Regions from separate parts of the Clostridium beijerinckii genome, predicted to be linked through region 2. Evidence: riboswitches for the same ligand, from Rfam matches in the RefSeq annotation. Region 2 holds a riboswitch; each other region holds the start of a gene.

Region 1 (5,391 bases), 2.1 Mb from region 2:
AAGTTGATCTAAAATTCAAAGAATCAGCAAGCTTAGTTTCCACTCCATCTTTTGTCTTCCATAAACTAAATGAATCGCCATCTTTTCTTACAAATAATATTTGATTTTCTGATATATATTTTGGCATGAAATCAAATGATTTGTTATTTGTAATTTGAGTTATTTCTTTTGTTTCAGTGTTCACTTGATAAATATAGTGCGGTTCACTTTCCCAGTTTTTCGAACTTTGTGATATGTCATCTTTTAAGGCATTAGCTCCAGAATATACTATATTCTTTCCGTCACTGGAATAATCCGGTGTCATTGACACTTGATTTTCTGGAATTAGACTTGTAAATTTGTTAGCTTTGATATCGAAAATTCCTAATGCCTTATTACTATACATGTCTCTATATTCGCCATTATTAACAGCAACTATGCTGCTATCCACTGGATTTTGAGAAATATTATCTTTATATGCTAATGCAATCATATTATTATTTTCTATAAATTTATTGCTTAAAAGATCATATACTGCAAATTCTGTCATATCAGCTGACATTGAGCCTGAATTAGGTTTGTTCCATATATACATATATCTATCATCACTTGATATTCTTTCAACATTAGGTCTTGATCCAATGGATTCAAATAACTCAGATGCTGTATACTGCTCTCCAATCTCTTTATTATTTCCTTCTTTACCTTCCAAAATAACATTCTCTTCTTTAGTATCTAAGTCATAGCTAATTACACCTATTGATTTAATAGTTTTCCCTTTGTCTGTAGTACTTTCTAGCTGTTTATTAGCATATACCTTATTTTTACTATCGCAATTTATATTAAAATAATCATACTCATTGCTTATAATATCCACTAACTTTTTAGTATTGGTATTATACATAGACATACCTGCATTTTTAACAGAGCAAATTAGGTTTCCAGAATTATTCCAGTCATATGACTCTACATTTTTAGCTACTTCAATTACCTCACGAGTGTCTATATTGCAAATATATAAATCATCTTCTTTAGTATAAGCAACATATGACCCATCTTTAGATATTTTCGGCAATTTAATTTTTTCATTTTTATCAAGAAGAACTGGGTTATTTTCTTTTAATTCAGACATATATAACCCATCATCTGTTACAAATACTGCAAATTCTGCCCCTTTAGCACTTTTTGCTGTATCACTATTACTAGCAAATACAGTCTTTGAAGCGAGCAAACTTGTAGATGTAAAAATCATAGTTACTATAAGTGAAATACAAACAATTATTTTTTTTGACTTTTTAAAAAACACTATATTTTTCAATCGTGTCTCAATCTCCTTTCTACTTTTACAAACTGATGCCCCTAAGCTTAGGGATTTATTCTGAGAATATTCTATTAACTCTAATATAATTTCTCCATAATATTTTCTTTTTGATTTATCCATATTCTTTATAAGTTGTTCATCTAAAGACAGCTCACAAATTATATTTATCCTATTTCTAATAATATAAACAATGGGATTAAACCAATTGATTACATTTGCTAAAAGTGCAACTACCTTCACCCATAAATCTTTACGTTTAAAATGAATTAATTCATGATCCAGTATTATTTCAAGCTTATCCAGATTATGGTCCATCTTAGGAATTGTGATAGTAGGTGTTAATATTCCTGTAATCATTGGACTTTTAATGCCGCCACATTCTTTTAAAATTATCCTCCTATATATATTTAATTTTTTCTTACAGTTTTCAAAAACATTAATTATAGACTCATCCTCAATGATATCACTTACACTTTTAAGTTTTTCATAAAAAGAAATATATACGTAAGTTTCCTTAATTACTAGTATGAGTACACCTAATATCCATGCATAAAGTAACATATCTCTATTCATTATTTTTTGAGCCATACTTACTTGTCTGCTTTAAGTCTACTTGACTCTGGCTCACAGGCTTAAGTGTACCATCCCCTTGCAAAACTCTTATCTCATCACTTTTATCATTGCTCTTCAGCATCTTTTCATAATTTTGCTGCACTACCGTATTCTTATCCTGCATCGATAAATAATTCTTATGTTCCACTATTTGAGGCAGTTTAACAAAACTCCCAATAGGTATAATAAAAATTAAAAGCGTTATAAATAGCATATAATAATTCCAAGTAGCACTAAAAGTTTTCTTAGTAAATGGCCTAAATAAACAAAGTATTAAAAACATAAAACTGCCTGCTAGTGACATTTCCAAAATATAATTTAGAATATTCATATGCCTACACCTCTTTGAGCCATTCTTTCAACTCTGCAATATCCTTATTACTTATTTTCTTATTATTAAACAATGTTGCCATAAAGTTTTTAACTGATCCCTTATGCATATCTTCTAAGAAATTATCCGTTTGAATAGCTCTATATTCTTCTTCTGTAATCTTAGGAAAATAATTATTTAACTTTCCTACTTTAGTTACACTCAAAATCCCCTTTTCAGTTAATCTTGATATCAACGTCATTATCGTTGTTACCTTCCATGAATTTTCTTTTGGAAGCGCGTCTAAAATCTCAGCTGTAGTAATTTGATCATTCTTTTTCCATATTATTTTCATTATCTCCATTTCAGCGTCCGATATCTTTCCTAGCTTCATATTTAATCATCTCCTCTATGTAATTCTACAAGGTGTAGTATTTATATTTTTATACTACACCCTGTAGAATTACATGTCAATATATTCCTAGAAATTTTTAATAAAAACTTATTAGCATATGTTTGTTACAATTCACAATGCACATTTCACAATTCACAATTACGGCTAAAATTCTTGCAATACAGATATCTAAATTTAAAATTAGACTTATGTGATAAATTACTGAAATCATAAATATTTTGATTCCGAAAAGCTATGAAAATATATTTATGATTTCTAGTGAAGATATGAGATTGAAGTTTTATCAACTTTGCAAATATGTTCATCTAATAAGTCTAATTCTTAAATTGTTTATCTATATTCAAACTAAGAGTACATAAAAATAAGCTGTTAAAAACAGTTAATGCAGAGCTGTTCTTCCCTTGCTTGTCCTAACGAAATTTAGAACATGCGCGAGTAGATACACCCCTGCATTTAATGATTTCCATCAAAATTTCCGTAACCCCACGAAATAAACATATATGTTGCAATGCACAATTCACATTTCACAATTATGCCTAGAATTATTGCAATATTTTTAGAAATTTTATGAAGAATTATTTTTGCATCATATATTATTGAATTAATTTATAGCAATTTTTATTTTTCTATTTCACTTTCCATTTATATCTTGTTTCTAAAAATTCCCCTTGCCTATCATATCCTTTTATATTATATCCCATCTTGTTATATCCTTGCCTGTCATATCCTCCGCTATTATATCCTTCTTTATCATATCCATATTTATCGTACCCGTCTATATTGTAGCCTTCTGTATTAAAATATGTGCCATTTTTATGAACCCCTTTTTTATCAAAACCCTCTTCATTAAATTTTGTACCGTTTTTATGAATTCCTTTTGAATCAAACCCATGTTCATCATATTTCTTTAACCTATTAAAAAATAACATAAAGATTGCACCTCAATTTTAATTTATTATCTATACACTTATTTAAGCGGACAAAAAAAGACCGACCTTAATAAAAAGGTCGGTTGCACTATTAACTCATCGAATATAAAGTGCCCAAGTAAATATTCGAATCACAGTTTCCTTATATACATAATATTCCTATTTAATGATTATTTTAACATGTAATCAGTTGGAAATCAATGAACAAATAGTTAATAAAAAAAATATATACAAACTTTAACATATGTCCTATAATAAAAAATTTATATTTAAATTTCTAGCAAACCAGCTCTTAATTAAGACTATGATATAGAAACTTACCGCGGTATATATAGCAAAAAATAAACTATCAGGTGTTATTGATTAAATCATGATAATACCTAATAGCTCATTTCTTTAATATATTTATTTATGTGTTCCTATATCACTTCTACAATATGCCCCTTCAAAAGTAACATATTTAATATTTTCGTAAGCGTCTTTTCTGGCTTCTTCTAGAGTTTTTCCAAGGCCAATAACTGATAATACTCTTCCACCGTTAGTCTTTAAAACTCCATCTTCTGCTTTAGCTCCTGCTAAGAATACTTTATCTTTAACTTTTTCATCAATTGTTATCTCATATCCTTTAACAAAATCTCCTGGATATCCTTTAGATGCTAAAACGACATTTATGCAGATACCATCATTCCACTTAATTGTGGTTTTATCTAGTTCTTCTCTTAATGCTGCTTCAATGACTTCTACTAAGTCACTTTCCATTAGATAAAGAACTGATTGTGTTTCAGGATCTCCCATTCTTACATTATATTCCAAAAGATAAGTTCCTTTTGCAGTAATCATAATACCAAAGAAGATTATTCCTTTATAATCAAAGCCTTCTTCTCTAATACCAATTAAAGTCTTAGCCATAATATTTTCTTCGAAATCCTTCATCACATCTTCTGTCACATAAGGATTTGGTGCTAATACTCCCATTCCACCTGTATTTGGTCCTTTACCTCCATCAAATATCTGCTTATGGTCTTTACCTGATATGAACGGAATTATTGTCTTTCCATCAGTTATAGATAGAATTGATGCCTCAACACCTTCTAGGAATTCTTCAATTACTATTTTTTGACCCGCTCCATTGAAGATATCATCTACCATATACGATTTTACTGCATCTATTGCTTCTTCTTTAGTTTCACATATAGCAACGCCTTTTCCTGCTGCAAGACCATCTGCTTTAACCACTGTTGGATAAGGACATACTTCTAAATATTTAAGCGCTTCATTGACATCTGTAAATGTTTCGTATTCTGCTGTCTTAACGCCATACTTTTTCATAAACTCTTTAGAAAAGCTTTTACTACCTTCAAGCATTGCTCCATTTTCAGCTGGTCCAAATATCTTTAATCCTTCTGTTTTAAACTTATTAACAATTCCCTTTGTTAAAGGATCTTCTGGCCCAACTATTGTAAGATCAATAATTTCTTCCTTAGCAAATTTAATTAATTCATCAATATCAGTTATGTTTACATTTTCGCATTTATTTTCAATTGCAGTTCCACCGTTACCTGGAGCAACAAATATTTTTTCAACCTTTTCACTTTTTGCAAGTTTCCAAGCCAAAGCATGTTCTCTACCACCTGAACCAATTAAAAGAAGTTTCATTTACATACCTCCAAAATAATATTCCGTTATAGATAAACAGTATACACCCATAGCTTATGTTACAACCAACCGAAAGAAAGGATACTCCATTGTTTCGGTTGACTTAAAGAATATAACTGTGGATTTCTAACATCAAAAGTTGCGTCCATTTCTGCATGCTCCCAATACA
Region 2 (5,391 bases):
AATAACCAGAGATATTGATTATGTTTTTAGTAAGTTGAGTTAAATTATAATGAAGTATTTTCTGATGATTTAGGAATACGAATTACATTTGAGGCTCAAAGCGTCAAAATTGACACAAGTTATTGTGATATAATATTATAGAATGAAAAGGAAGTGAATTCATTATGTTTTTAGTAATAGTAGTTAGCTCCATGCAAAGATTATAATATGTGAAAAACTTTTGCCTGGAGCCAATATATCAACATTAAGTTTTTCATATTATAATAGGTCTTTGCATTCTCATTTAGATATTAAATGTAGAGTGGAGCGAAGAAATTATGAAATATGAAAAAGCACAAAATATACTGCCATATAATATAATTGAACTAATTCAAAAATATACAGATGGTGGATATATCTATATACCAAGAAAAAATGAAAATAAAAAATCATGGGGAGAAAATACTGAGACTAAAAGATACCTTAGTGTAAGAGATAAAGAAATTTTTAATAAGTATTCATCTGGAATGTCCGTTAAAATTTTATCTGAACAGTATTTTTTAACTGAAGGTAGTATTAGAAGAATAATAAGGAAACAAAAAAATTCTACTTAAATATAAAAGAAAAGGCATATTTTTCACAGTCATTGCTATGGAGAATGTGCCTTTTTTCAGAATGATTATAAACATTACAGATTTATTCTTAAACTTGGTCTTCATATTACATGATGATATCATTTATTATGAGGACACAAGGAGATGTAAAATATGAGTATTTTAACAATTGAAAACATGAGTCATTCATTTGGGGATAGGATATTATTTAATGATGTATCTTTTAGATTATTAAAAGGAGAGCATATTGGACTTATTGGTGCTAATGGGGAAGGAAAATCGACTTTTATGAAAATCATTACGGATCAAATATTGCCAGATAAAGGTACCATTGAATGGAATAATAAATTCAGCATTGGTTATATGGATCAACTGGTTGATTTGAAAGTAGGAATTAATGCATTAAATTTCCTAAAAGAAGCATTTGCTAATTTATTTAATATAGAAAGCAAAATTAATAGTTTATATATTGATCTTGAAAATATGAGTGAGAAAAATATGGAAAAGTCTTTAAATAAAATTGCTATCATGCAAGAAATATTAGATAAAAATGATTTTTACAGCATTAATTCTAAAATACAGGCAACTGCGGTAGGTCTTGGAATTAAGGAACTTCTGGATAAAGATGTTTCAACTTTAAGTGGCGGGCAAAGAACTAAAATTTTACTTGCTAAATTACTTTTGCAAAAGCCAGATATTTTATTACTGGATGAGCCGACTAATCATTTAGATGAAGAACATATTGAATGGCTAAAAAATTACTTAATTAATTATGAAAATGCATTTATATTAGTATCACATGATAATGTTTTTTTAAATAATGTGGTAAACGTAGTTTATCATCTTGAGCACAAAACACTAACAAGATATGAAGGAAATTATGACTATTTTATTAAACTATACGAAATACGTAAAGAGCAGAGATTGATTGAATATAAGGAACAACAAAATGAAATAGCGAAGCTTGAAGATTATATAAGAAAAAATAAAGTAAGAGCCTCAACTTCAAAGCAAGCTAAATCAAGAGAAAAGAAACTTAATAAGATTGAAAGAATAGAAATAAAAAAAGAAATTATAAAACCTCATTTTAATTTTAAAACTGTAAAAATGCCAGAGAGTATAATCTTTGAAGTAAGCAACTTGATTATCGGATATAACAGACCTTTAAGCAAACCTTTAAACTTAAAAATGAAAAGAGGACAAAAAATTGCAGTAACAGGAGCTAATGGCTTAGGGAAGACAACTCTGCTAAAAACCTTACTTGGAATGCTAAAACCTATAAATGGTGAAATTACTTTAAGTGAGCATAGAAAAATAGGATATTTTGAGCAGGAAATTGCATGGAATAGCACTAATTCAGTTTTATATGATGTTTGGAGTGATTTTCCTCACCTAACTCAAACTGAGGTAAGGAGAGAATTGGCTAGGTGTGGATTAACAAGGCAGCATATAGATAGCCCTATCAATATATTAAGCGGAGGAGAGCAGGCTAAAGTCAGATTATGTAAACTTATTAATGAATATACAAATGTATTAGTGCTAGATGAACCAACAAATCACCTGGATACTAATGCTAAAAATGAATTAAAGCGTGCGTTAAAGGAATATGAAGGAAGCATGATTTTAGTATGTCATGAACCGGAATTTTATAAAGATATTACTACAGATATATGGGACTGCGAAGAATGGGTGTGCTTTAATAAATGATATCATATTACTCAAAAATTTTATAAGAATGTATGAAAAGAAACATTAAAAAATAGAGTTTTTAGTATTCATTTTTAAGGTTCTTCATATTTATATATAGCTTTTATAGATGATTTACTTAGTGAATAAAATTATGAAGAGGAGATCCTGAGTAGAATTAATTTTGATTCTGCATAGGATTTTTTCATTGTTCAATCCCTGAAGACTACATACAAGGTAATTGATATTAATTAAAGGAACACTAGTGAATTAATTTTATTGAATAGGGAATGTTTATTCTGTTAAAAATTACCATTATAAAAAAATAATGGTAAAGCATCATGAAATTCATGGAATAAATTTCGACAATTTATGTTAAGAATCATTGATTTTTTTACATGAATATGATAATATTTCTATATATTAGGTAAATGTATTTATAAAACAGAACAATTGGAAGCAATGAAAAATTCTCTATATTTGGGAACTTTGAGAATTTGGAGCTAGTTGTGCAACCGACCAATTAAAACTTAGTAATACATAAATATATTAAGTTTTTGTTGGTTTTTTTATTTTTAATTAATCATTCTAATAAATATATTATAATAATGAAATTATATTTAAGATTCTAGTATGAAGATAAGGGGGACAATAAAATGACGTGGCTTAATAATTTAAAGGTAGGTAAAAAATTAACTTTGCTTATAATTTGCTCTTTAGTAGGGTTATTTGCAGTTGGAATAACTGGTTACTATTTTTTACAAACGTCTAGTAAAAGCATGGAGGTTATGTATAGTGAAAGACTGCTATCTAGTGAATGGCTTAGTGAGTCTAGAGTAAATGCAAGGGCTATTTCAGCTGACATTTTTAGAATTATGGTAACTACTGATAAAAATGAAAATAGTGAGTTAACAAAAGATGTAAATACTCGTGCTGAAGAATTTAACAACTATATGGCTCTTTATAAAAAAATGAAATTAGATGATTTTGAGGCTGATAAGATCAGTAAGATTGATAGTAATTTAGATAAATATAGGGAAGGAAGAAAAGTTGCACTAAACTTAGCTGGTGAAAACAAAAATCAAGAAGCTTACGAATATTACGAGAAAAACGTTGAATCATATGCTGATGCTTTCTTAGATGATTTAGTAGAACTTGGAGAACACAATAGACAAATTGCTGAAAAAATAAACACCCAAAATAAAACAAATTTAAAAATTGCAACAGTAGCATTTTTAAGTATTGTGATTATAGCTTCAATCTTAATAATTTTATTAGGAATACTAATAACAAAACGTATCACAAAGAGATTAAATGATTTTGTAATATATATAGGTTCTTTATCTCAAGGTGATTTTTCTGTAAGGATAAAAGAAGAAAGTCTTAATGATAAGAGTGAATTTGGTGTTGTAAGTAATGCGATAGATAAGATGACCAAAAACATTATTGAATTAATAAAACAATTAGGTAATACATCTGAACAATTAGTATTATCATCTGAAGAGCTTACAGCAAGTGCTGAACAATCAGCAGATGCATCAAATTTAGTTGCATCCGCAGTAACAACAATGGCAAATGGAGCAGATGAGCAATTTTCTTTTGCTAATAGCACAAACAAAGTGGTTGAAAACATATCTAATAAGATAAATGTAGCATCTGAAAATACAAAATCCGTTTCATCTTTAACAGATAAGGCGAAAATATCAGCAAATGCTGGTGAAGATGCTGTAGAGAAGGCAATGAACCAAATGGAAATAATAGAGAAAAAGACCAGTGAAACATCGCTTATTATAAGCGAGCTTGAAGAGAAATCAGTGAAAATTGGACAAATACTTGATACAATCCAAGGTATATCAGAGCAAACAAATCTTCTAGCATTAAATGCGGCAATAGAATCTGCAAGGGCTGGGGAAGCAGGGAAAGGTTTTAGTGTTGTAGCAGAAGAAATCAGAAAGTTAGCAGAACAATCACAAGAGGCAACTAAAGAAATAGCTGGAATTATTAATGATGTACAAAATAAAACAAATAGTGCAGTTGCAGTTATGAATGAAAATTCAAAAGAAGTTAAAACAGGAGCAGATGTTGTTGATGTTGCAGGAACAAGTTTTAAGGAAATCCTTCAAATGATAATAGAAATATCTAGGCAGATTCATGAAATATCAGACTCTATCACTGAAATAACTGTTGGAACCAAAGAATCTGTTGATTCGGTAAATAATATTAAAAACATAAGTAGTAATATAGCTGATGAGACTCAAACAATATCAGCAGCTGCTGAGGAACAACTAGCATCTGTTGAGGAGATAGCTTCATCTAGTAAACTTCTATCTCAAATGTCTGAAGAGTTAAGAAGTATTATAGCTAAATTTAAAATATAAGATATTTAAAAATTACTTATTTATAAGAGAAATAATGCTGATATATATCGAAGATGTACAAACTAGAGATGTGATAAGGAATCAATTTAAATATAAAATTTAAATAATCTAATGATTATAGTTAATTTATTTTTTAGAGTAATTCAATATTTTAAATGCTAATTATAAATAATTTAGGCACTTACGTATAACTTGTAAGTGTCTATTTTATTGCAGTTTTTATACTAGAGTATATTAATCATACAAAAGAAAACAATAAAAATGGAGGTGATACAAGTATGAAGAATTTAACCGACAAAGAAAAAGTATATTATGAAAAACATTTAAGACAAGATATGGTGGCAGAATTTGAAGAAGAAAAAGATTCAGGAAATCAACCAGAAAATCCAGGCAGATATCATTTTACCCAAGATTATAATTATCCAATATCATCAAGAAAAAGATAATTGTTAGGATATCTATTAATTGTAAATAAGAAAATATGTTTTTGCAGTATTTCATTAAATTTAGAAGTAATACTTTTTATTATAAAATAGCAGGTAGTAAAATAAATGATTCTGTAATTAACTAAGATAAAATTCTAATTATATATGGATCGACTTTTGGAAGAAAAAAGCGTTTAGAATTATTCTAAGCGCTTTTTCTGCATATTAATCATAGTATTTTATGGTGCTTTATAGATTCATTGAACTTTAAATTAATATTTATTTGTCTTACAATCTCTGGCACATTAA
Region 3 (5,391 bases), 2.3 Mb from region 2:
ATATATATTTAATGTTTTATAAGATATAAAGGATTGTTGCAAAATGCAATGATCCTTTTACAATTTAAAATAAGGTCTAATTAGCAAATAGTTAGTGTCAGATACAACCTAGTTTTCATATAATATTATATTTTAAGAAAGGTGAATATATATGAAAAATAACCTTAGGTTTGATAGTAATGGCAAGTTTAAAATAGTTCAATTTACAGATATACATGAAGGACCGAGCAGAGACAAATCTATAGAGCTTATAAATAAGATATTAGATTACGAAAACCCCAATATGGTTATATTATCAGGAGATATTATTGATGGCAAATGTCAGACAGCAGAAGATGTAAAAAAAGCTATAAATCATATAGCGGAGCCAATGGAAAATAGAAATGTACCTTGGTGTATAGTTTTTGGTAATCATGATGATGAACATAATATGATGACGAAAGAAGAAATGATGAATTTATATATGAGCTTTAAACATAATCTGAGTCAAGTGGGGTATAAAACTTTTGATAGGATAGGTAATTATAATCTTCTTGTAGAAAGTTCAAAAGATAAAACGCCTAAATTTAATATATATATGATAGATTCAGGAAAATACGCTCCTGCCATTATTGGAGGATATGATTGGATAAAACTTACTCAAATATGGTGGTATAAAAGAACAGCGATAAATTTGAAGAAAAAATATAAAAGATTAATACCTGCGCTTATGTTCTTTCATATACCTTTAAAGAAGTTTAAAAAGGCATGTAAGACTGGATTAGTAAATGGTGAAAGGCTTGAAGATGAGAGCTGTGCCAAGATAAATTTATGCTTATTTAACAAAATAGTTAAAATTGGTGATGTGAAAGGTATATTTGTAGGGCATGATCATTTTAATAATTACTGTGCTGCTTTAGATGGTGTTAGGCTTGGATATGCTGGATATACTGGATACGGAGGATATGGAGATGACAAAATTCCTCGTGGTGCAAGAGTATTTTTAATTAATGAAGAAAATCCAGCTGATTTTAAAACTTGGACAAGAAGAGAGTTTGATACAGAACTTAAAAAGTAAATTCTATAAAAGAATAATTTTAGGAGATATATTTTCATGAATTGGTATATATGAAATTGAAGAAAATTATTGATTTTTAAATGAATTTATTAGCATGGCGATAAGAAAAATATATATAATATATTTAAATTTATAAATATATTATATTGAATAAATGGTATTATATTGAATTAAACGATTAAATAATATCCATTTTTACAATATTGTAACTTAAATTTAGTGTATATAAGTTGAAAAATGTTGTAAAAGATGTAATAATAGAATAAAAATGAAAAAAATATAATATCAATAGGCACACTTATTGAAAAATAGGGTCGCAAAGCTATGAGTCTAAGGAAAAATTTAATTTTCTATGATTGTCAGGTTGCCAAAATGTATCTATGAATAATAAATTTTATATTTTAATTTTGGTGTCCACAATTATGTAGACACCATTTTTGCGCTCTTAAAACTTACAATAAGAAAGCTATTTTTATTATTTTTTCAAGTGCAAAGTATTTGCTGCTAGAGATTTGAAGTTTGAATTATAAATAATATTAAAAGATCAGAAGGGAGTGGAGAAGGCTAATAAAATATAATCATAGTAATTAGTAGCAAAACTAAAATAAGTTGGACAAACAGTTTGACTTAATGTTGCTTATAAAATCGCGTTGAAAGTTTGACTATGAAGGAGGCGAAAAGATTATTTTTTGCGATTTTAATAATCTGAAATGATATGAGTAAAATAGACGAATTATTAAATGAAGTAGAAGTCATAGTAAAACAAGGGATAAATAAAGAGGGCGTAATAGAAATTTTAAATTCTCTAAAATGTTATTTTCCATACGAAATATTAGATGAAATGAAATTATATGGGGACTATTTACCTAAAAATAATGAATTAGAATTTTCAGAAGAAAAAAGATATCTTCATTTTTTATGGGATGTACTAGATAAATCACCTATGTGCTTAATTGCCAATTTTGCTATTCCTTATAGACAGATATTAGCAAAAAAATTATTTAAGTCATGCGGAAAGAATTTTATAGCTGAAGAAAATGTACGTTTCAATGTTCCTGACAATATAGAAATAGGAGATAACGTATTTATGAACAAAGGTGCTTTCCTAGATTCAAAAGGTGGAATAACAATAGGTAACTCAGTAGGAATTGGCGAAGGCGTTACAATTTTTACTCATTCTCATGAGGAGCATGAACATGAATTAAGGACATATGCAAAAGTAGTAATTAAAGATTACGCTAAAATATATTCTAATTCAACTATATTGCCTGGAGTAACAATTGAAAAACAAGGAATAGTAGCAGCTTCTTCTTTAGTCGGTAAAAATGTTGAAAAAAATGAGTTGGTAGCGGGTATACCAGCAAAGGCTATGAGAGAGAGAAAAACATTAGATAGAAATCAGGAAGAATTAAAGCATATATGGTTGCATAACGGTGAATTTCAAGAGTAAAAAATTTGTACACCTTAAGGAGGAAATGATTAATCATGAGAATATCATTTAAATCAAAGTTAATGGTAATAATATTGCCGCTAGTAATAGTTGGATTGATATCGCTGACAGGATTTGCATATATTAATTTTAGGAGCATTATAGAAAGCGAATTAGTGAATTCCATGTCATTAAGAACAACAGAAGCAACTGGTCATATTAATACATGGCTGACGAGTAGAATGGCAGAAGTTCAAGAAACAGCTCAAAGCCCAGTGCTTAAACAAGTTTTGGAAAAAAATCCTGGTTTAAATTTAAATAGCACAGATGGATCATTAAACATAATAGATGATTTAAATTTATCAAGATTTAATTTTATTAAAAATACATATCCAGACGAATATGCAGCAGTCCATATACTAAATAGCCTAGAGCCTAGTGAATGGAGTAACGCTGATAGTTTGAATAAGCTACAAGCGAGATTTTATAATGTAAGCAATGGAAAATTTGCAACTGCTAATTGGGCTAAAGGTGCTGCAACAGAAGCTTCAGAAAGATATTCAAAGACAAATGGCGTTCCTTATGATGCAATATTTAAGCCTACATATTCTGAAGCTTATGATAAGAATGTTGTAATGATGGTTGCGTGGAATAAAGATGCACAAGGAAAAGTTACAGCAGGAGCTGCCTCAAGTTTGGCTATTGAAGCAGTAGAAAATCAAGTTAAAAATCTAAAATATGGTCAAAAAGGTTACGGAGTATTATTAGGAAGTGATGGAACTTTTATAGTTCACCCAAATAAAGATTGGGCCATGAAAGAGAAAATAAATACAGTTAACGATTCAGATCTTACTAAACTTAATGAAGCCATTCAAGGTGATAAACCAGGAGTTTTTAAATTTGGAAGTGGATCTGAGAAAAAAATTGCATTCTATGCAAAGGCACCGATTTCTGGTTGGACAGTTATAAATGTTGTTTATGAGGATGAACTTTTTGCTTCATCTAATCATTTGATACTGATTATGATTGGGATAGTTATAGCTATTATCGTAATTTTATCAGCAGCTATATTTACAGCAGCAACTAAGTTGATCAAACCTTTAGTACGCCTTAATGAGTTCGCGGAAGTTATATCTACTGGAGACTTAAGTGGTTCAATAGAAGTGAAATCCAAAGATGAATTTGGAAATCTTGCTACAGCGTTTAATCATACGATAGAAGCATTAAGAGGCATAATTACAGATATAAATAATGAATCATCAAAGGTAAATGAAGTTTCAACTAATCTTGCAAATTCATGTGATGATAGCATTAAGGTTACTGGAGAAGTTGCTAAAGCAATACAAGTGATAGCAGAAAATACAACTGAGCAGTCAAGACAAGTGACTTTAGCCAGCGAGAAAACAATTGAAATGGAAGAAGTAAGTAGAGTTGTTGTTAATAAATGTAATGATATGCTTGAAACAGCTGAAGAATCACATAACATAAGCGCGGTTGCTTTTGAAGCGGTGGATAAAGCTGTTGAAAGTATGAAATTAATTGTTGAAAACAATAAAACCAATTTAGAAGAAAGTAAAATGTTACTTGAGAGATCAAATGAAATTGGTAAGATTGTTGAAGTTATAACTAACATTGCAAGTCAGACCAATTTACTTGCTTTAAATGCAGCAATAGAAGCTGCTAGAGCTGGAGAGCAAGGAAAGGGATTTGCCGTAGTTGCAGATGAAGTAAGAACCCTTGCGGAACAATCTGCTACTGCTGCCAGTCAGATTTCGGCTTTAATAAGTGGAATACAAAATCAAATTGAGACCATTAGTAGTAGTATGGATGAAGGTTCTAAGGAAATTACTGTTGGTATGGAAACAGCGTTAAAGGCTGAAACTCATTTTGATAATATAGAAAAAGCTATAAGAAACATTTTTGATGTAGTTCGAGATGTATATAATTCTACAGAATCTATGATTAAAACAGCAAAAGATACAGTAGTAGAAATGCAAGAAACATCAATTATATCAGAACACACGGCATCAGCAACAGAAGAGGTATCAGCATCAGCTGAAGAACAGGCTGTTACTATGGACGAAATAGGAGATTCAGCTAATCAATTAGCTAAATTGGCTCATAGATTAAATGAGTTAGTATCAAAATTTAAAATAAGCAAATAAGGATAAAAAATAACAGTAAGACCATAGAATTATTAGTCTTACTGTTATTTTTTATAAGTTAAAGGTACAAGATTAATTGAATACTATACCTTTAGAAAACAAATATATTATTTCATATCTGTTAATATATTTTCCATTTTATTAAACTGGTTACTGACATCACTATCTGGCTTTTTAGTTAAAAGACTAACGATAATTACAGATAGAAGTGATAATGAAAATCCTGGAATCATCTCATATAGAAAACTAGATAAACCTAAAACAATCCATAAAAGAACTGTTATACCACCAACAATCATTCCAGATAAGGCACCCCATTTAGTCATTCTTTTCCAGTACAGACTTAATAAAAGAACTGGACCAAAAGACGAACCAAAACCAGCCCATGCTTGGCCAACAATATCTAAAATAGTCTTATTTGGAAGGTATGCAAGTACTGTCGCAAATGCTGCTATGACTAATACAGCTAATTTACCTATTACCATTTGTTGTTTTTCGGAAGCTTCTTTATTAAAGAAAGCTAGATAAAAATCTTTTGTAATAGAACTTGAACAAACTAAAAGCTGAGATGAGATAGTACTCATAATAGCAGCTAGTACTGCAGATAATATAATTCCTGTAATAAATGGATGAAATAATATATCACCAAGTCTAAGAAAAACTGTTTCAGGATCACTTAATGGAGTGTTATGTTCAGTAAAATATACAAGACCTATAATACCACTTACAACAGCACCTAA
Region 4 (5,391 bases), 890 kb from region 2:
TGAAAACTACAGAAAATAATGCTCAAGAACTTATGAGTATTGTCTCTAAGTTTAAAATATAAAAAATAATAATATTTAAAATGGAGTTGTTGCAAAATATGAATGTAATTTCTATTTTGCAGCAACTTATTTAATGATTATATTTGTAGGTCTTATTTTTACATTTTTATATAATGTATAAGCTGCAACATTACGAAGCATAGATGATTCAAAATCACCACTAATTTTTTTGATAATTTCAGATGTATTAAATATCGTAATGGATATTATATTTGTAGTATTTTTAAAGATGGGGGTTGCGGGTACTGCAATTGCAATTGTAACTGCAGAAATGCTATCGAGCGTTTTTTGTATTGTTTATGTTTATAAGAAAGTACCATTACTTCATTTCACTAAAGAAGAGATTATACTAGATAAAGAATTATTAAAAACTACAATAAATTATAGTTCTGTTACTGCTATGCAGCAAACTTGTTTATATATTGGAAAAGTTTTAATTCAAAGTGCAGTAAATCCTTTGGGAATAGATGCAATAGCAACATTTAATGCAGTTAATGGAATTGATGATTTTGCGTTCACGCCACAACAAAGTATTAGTAGTGGAATGACAACATTTTTAGCTCAAAATAGAGGAGCCAAAAAGCATAATCGTATTAAACAGGGACTCTGGACAGGCTTAAAAATAGAAACATTATTTTGGTGTATACTTGTTGGTCTAGTATATTTCGGGGCTGATAATTTAATGAAGCTATTTGTTCATAATGAAGGATCAAAAGTTATATAATTAGGTGTGATTTATCTTCATTTTATGGCATTTTTCTACATGCTACCAGCATGGACAAATGGAATACAATGTTATTTCGGAGGAATGGGAGAATTAAAAGTTAATTTAATTATCAACTTTCTCACAGATGATTGGAAGAGTGACATTTGCGTATTTACTTGCTCCCAAGTTTGGTATAGTTGGTATCGCGCTAAGCTGTTTTGCAAGTTGGATTATAATGCTTGCTTATGAACTTCCTATTCTTATTAAACATAAGATATAATTTCATATACTAATTATAGTTTGCATATATTTTCATTTATTTAATTGCATTTTAGCATTTATAATTTAAATAAGCAATAAAATGTATGTCTATAGAAATTTAAAAAAATGAAAAAATAGTCTATAATTATAGCAAAAGCAAAGAACCCAAGAAAAATATAATATAGAATAGTGGGAGATAAATTAAAAATGGTGAAATACTTACAATCAACAACATTTAAAATGGCTTTATCAGCGACAATAGCCATAATTATATCAAATTATATAGGATTACAATTTGGAGTGACTTCAGGTATAATTGCAATACTTAGTATTCAGGATACTAAAAAAGAAGCTTTATTAGTTGCAGGTAGAAGAATAATTACTTCGTCAGTGGCAATACTTCTGTCTTATATTCTATATATGCTGCTTGGAAACAATCCAATTGTGTTTGGATTATTCTTACTGATATTTATACCCATAACTAAAATACTAAAAATGGGAGAAGGAATGGTTGTAGGTGCTGTATTATCGACACATCTTTTAACGAGTTCTAATATTAATGTTTCTTGGATTATAAATGAGGCACAGCTAACGATAGTAGGAATTGGAGTAGCAATGATGTTTAATCTATATACTGCGTCATTAGAAGAACAATTTGAAAAGAATAAAGAAAGAATAGAAGATTATTATAGAGCTATATTATCAGATATGGCAGTAAGCCTTGTTACTCAGGCTGTACCAATTTATGAAAAACAAATATCAGTGAATGTTGAGGAATTAATTAATAAGTCTAAATTTATGGCACAGATAATAAATAATAATCGTTTATTTAAAAAAAATGATTATTATTTGAGTTATATAGAGATGAGAATAATACAGCTAGATACAATGAAAAGAATGAAGAGGCATTTTTCGAGATTTTATATGACTTATGATCAAACTAGAATATTATCAGAATTTACAAATGAAGTTGCAATGAATCTAAAGGAAGATAATGATTGTGTAGAGCTTATAAATAAACTAAATTTACTTAGAAAAGACTATGAAAAAATGGATTTACCTAAGAATCGAAACGAATTTGAAAACAGAGCGTTGCTATTTCAGTTTTTGAATGATTTAGAAGATTTCTTAGTTATTAAGAAAGAATTTAAAGAATCTTTTCAAAATAGGTAGAGGTTATAAATGTAACTTACTAAAATTAGTTTTAATGCCATTAATGGTAAAAATATTAGTATAAATATTGAAATTTATCAAAAATAAGTGTAAAATTATGCATATCATATGCATTGATAATAGCACACTTGCCGAAAGGCAGGGCCGCAAAGCTATGGGTCTAAAGAAATTTATTTTCAATGATTGCCAGGTTGCCAAAATGTAGTTATATAAACATTAGTCATTTGTTTATTTTTGGTGCCTATTAATAATTAATAGGCACCTTTTTATTTTAATAGAAAATCATTGAAATATGTGTATATGATAAGAATTTAAATAAAGAAAGGTTAGGTGTAGTAAATGAAAAAGTATCAGTTGTCTTTGGACAAGGCGAAAAAGGAGATTAACATAAGGATATGGGGAATGTTTGAACCAGACGATGCTAATAGTTTTGTTGAAGATTTTAGAAAAGAACTATCTCCTATACAAACTTCAGAATATGTATTAAATTTTGATGCAAGAGAGTTAAACGTTTCAAGACAAGAGATGTTACCAATGTTAGAAGGATGTTTTCAAATGTACAAGGCTTGCAAGTTTGTAAAGGTTATAGCAAATGTTGGTAGTAATATAACTTTAAAGATGCAATTATCAAGAATAAGTAGGAACACTGGATTGGGAATTGAAATAATTTAAAACAATACATAATTTATAATATTAAATTGAATTACATTAGCTAGGAGATTATTATGGGAATAAGATTAAGTTGCATTGATATTTGTCATGCATCTAAAGTTGTTTCAAATGATATTTATTTAAAACATTTTGAAAAACAAGATAAGGATGTAGAACATTTATTGGTAGATGTAATGGGTAGAGATAAACGCTTTATGTTTAATGAACAGGAGACAACTTTATCTCTAGCAGTAAAAGTAGCAAAATCAGCATTAGATAAAGCTAACTTGACAGGTAGTGACATAGATGTGCTAGTATATTCATCTATATTATCTGAATATATAGCACCAGCAACATCTATTTTAATACATAAGGAATTAAATGCGGGAAGAAATGTAATGTGTTTTGATATGAATGCAAATTGTGCTGGTATGACTGTTGCCTTAGAGAATATATCAAATTATTTAGAATCGTCAAAGCGAGCTAAAAGAGCATTGATTATTGGTTGTGATGATGTCGATTCGTTAGCTGATCCCAATAATGAGCTTTGCTATGGAAATTATGGACATGCTGCATGTGCAATAATTTTGGAAAAAGTTGAAGAAGAGTGTGGAATAGTTGATGCAGAATATTATATAAACACAGAGGAAAGTCATAATATTATGTATCCAAGTAAAGGATTCTCTAATTTCTTCAAATCAAATGATGTAGGTGAGCTTTATTTGAAATGGTTGCCATTCGATGGTGGGGCATGTGTTTATCCAGCAGCAGAGATTGCTAAAAAGATGCTGAAGAAAAATGGCTTAGAAAATGAAGACATTAAAATGTTCTGCTTTTCTCAGTTTGCGTTTATAAATATAAAAAATATAAGACAACTTTTAGATATAGGAGAAGATAAGAGTATATATATAGGGAATAAATATGGATATACTGGAACTACTAGCCCTTTCATAGCATTGTATGAATCGATAAAGGAAGGTAAAGTTAAGAGAGGGGACTATGTAATTTTCTGGACTATTGGATCTGGTTCTCAGAGTATAGTTATGTTATATAAATATTAGTATTAGAAAATGCACTTCATAAATATAACCTTCTGTAGTAAAATCTATAGAAGGTTATATTTATGAGTTTGATGCTATCATATGAAATGCAAGTAAGTAAATATACTTTAGATAAATATATATTAGAATATCACTAATATGAGAATAAATTCTTATAGATGATTTAATGAAGTAGAAAAATATATAGAGATAGTGTTAGAACTTAAAAAATGCTATATTAATTAAAGAATAACAGGGGAGATGGTTTGATAATGTACGATTATCCACTATATAGACCTCCAAGTGAAAGTAATAGTCTTATAATACAAGTAACTTTAGGGTGTTCTCATAATAAATGTAATTTTTGTAATATGTATAAATCTAAGAAATTTACAATAAAATCTTTGGAAGATATTAAAACAGATGTAAATTACTTTAGAGAAATGTATTCGCATGTAGAAAAAATATTTTTGGCAGATGGTGATGCGTTAATCATTCCAACGGAAAAATTAAAAGAAATTTTAACGCTTATAAGAAATACATTTTCTGAATGCAGGAGGGTAACTCTTTATGGGACACCAAAATCAATATTAGGTAAAACTCATCAAGAGTTGAAAGAACTTAAAGACTTAGGCTTATATATGATATATATGGGTGTTGAAAGTGGAAGTGATGAGGTTTTAAAGGATATAAATAAAGGAGTAAACAGTAACGAGATAATTGATGCTGCTAGAATGGTTAAAAATGCTGATATCTTTTTATCAGTAACAGTTATAGCTGGAGTTGGCGGCATTGAAAAGAGCGATATTCATGCAATTAAAACAGGCGAATTAATAAGCGCTATGGCTCCAAATTATTTAGGTGTATTAACTCTTATGGTTGAAAAAGAAACGGATTTGTATAATAAAATATTAAGAAAAGAATTTAAACTTCTAAGTGATAAAGAAGTATTAAATGAGATAGAGATATTAATACAACATATTAATGTCAATGAATCAGTTATATTTAGATGTAATCACGCATCAAATTATGTTTCTCTAAGAGGAAGTTTACCAGAAGATAAAGAAAAATTGCTTAATCAAATTAACTACTATTTAAAAACTAATCAAATAAAACAAGAGGAATATAGAAGATTGTAAGCAAACAGAGGCATTGCATAAGATATAATGCCTCTGTTTTTTTTATAGTCTTCATATTTTTAAAAACATAATTTTTTAAAATATATTAGATGTATGTTCACTTTTTAATATACTTAAAAGTTATATATATGTGGCGCCATTAAAAATGAAAAACAATTGTTTATAGAATAAATACTAATTATTTTTAGTGTGTTCAATAAAGGGGGGGATGAATCATTAAAGATAGTACATGTGATTTAATAAAAAAAGATTTATCTATAATATATAGGTATTTGATTTCTATAGGAGCATCAAAGGAAGATTCAGAGGATATTATACAAGAAACTTTTATCAAGACTTATGAAAATATTGACATTTTAAT

Evidence for each region. Region 2 has a riboswitch for cyclic di-GMP ahead of PZA12_RS15510 (methyl-accepting chemotaxis protein). Riboswitches for the same ligand answer to the same signal wherever they lie in the genome.
Region 1: another riboswitch for cyclic di-GMP. It lies ahead of PZA12_RS05665 (hypothetical protein); the one in region 2 lies ahead of PZA12_RS15510 (methyl-accepting chemotaxis protein).
Region 3: another riboswitch for cyclic di-GMP. It lies ahead of PZA12_RS05095 (acyltransferase); the one in region 2 lies ahead of PZA12_RS15510 (methyl-accepting chemotaxis protein).
Region 4: another riboswitch for cyclic di-GMP. It lies ahead of PZA12_RS19675 (hypothetical protein); the one in region 2 lies ahead of PZA12_RS15510 (methyl-accepting chemotaxis protein).

What each region holds. Positions count from the first base shown of each region.
Region 1 is NZ_CP144906.1:1,222,522-1,227,912, reverse strand. It holds gene PZA12_RS05680 (M56 family metallopeptidase) at 1-1,888, opposite strand, end outside; gene PZA12_RS05675 (hypothetical protein) at 1,866-2,243, opposite strand; gene PZA12_RS05670 (BlaI/MecI/CopY family transcriptional regulator) at 2,248-2,616, opposite strand; gene PZA12_RS05665 (hypothetical protein) at 3,264-3,566, opposite strand; cyclic di-GMP riboswitch class II at 3,635-3,717, opposite strand; gene purD (phosphoribosylamine--glycine ligase) at 3,972-5,222, opposite strand.
Region 2 is NZ_CP144906.1:3,360,567-3,365,957, reverse strand. It holds gene PZA12_RS15525 (HD-GYP domain-containing protein) at 1-43, shown strand, start outside; gene PZA12_RS15520 (CD3324 family protein) at 318-593, shown strand; gene PZA12_RS15515 (ABC-F family ATP-binding cassette domain-containing protein) at 747-2,300, shown strand; cyclic di-GMP riboswitch class II at 2,726-2,809, shown strand; gene PZA12_RS15510 (methyl-accepting chemotaxis protein) at 2,936-4,657, shown strand; gene PZA12_RS15505 (hypothetical protein) at 4,936-5,103, shown strand; gene PZA12_RS15500 (hypothetical protein) at 5,312-5,391, opposite strand, start outside.
Region 3 is NZ_CP144906.1:1,078,883-1,084,273, forward strand. It holds gene PZA12_RS05090 (metallophosphoesterase family protein) at 152-1,057, shown strand; cyclic di-GMP riboswitch class I at 1,339-1,429, shown strand; gene PZA12_RS05095 (acyltransferase) at 1,773-2,507, shown strand; gene PZA12_RS05100 (methyl-accepting chemotaxis protein) at 2,543-4,651, shown strand; gene putP (sodium/proline symporter PutP) at 4,759-5,391, opposite strand, start outside.
Region 4 is NZ_CP144906.1:4,254,775-4,260,165, reverse strand. It holds gene PZA12_RS19690 (methyl-accepting chemotaxis protein) at 1-62, shown strand, start outside; gene PZA12_RS19685 (MATE family efflux transporter) at 230-784, shown strand; gene PZA12_RS19680 (aromatic acid exporter family protein) at 1,235-2,200, shown strand; cyclic di-GMP riboswitch class I at 2,312-2,399, shown strand; gene PZA12_RS19675 (hypothetical protein) at 2,540-2,872, shown strand; gene PZA12_RS19670 (3-oxoacyl-[acyl-carrier-protein] synthase III C-terminal domain-containing protein) at 2,926-3,912, shown strand; gene PZA12_RS19665 (radical SAM protein) at 4,164-5,030, shown strand; gene PZA12_RS19660 (RNA polymerase sigma factor) at 5,303-5,391, shown strand, end outside.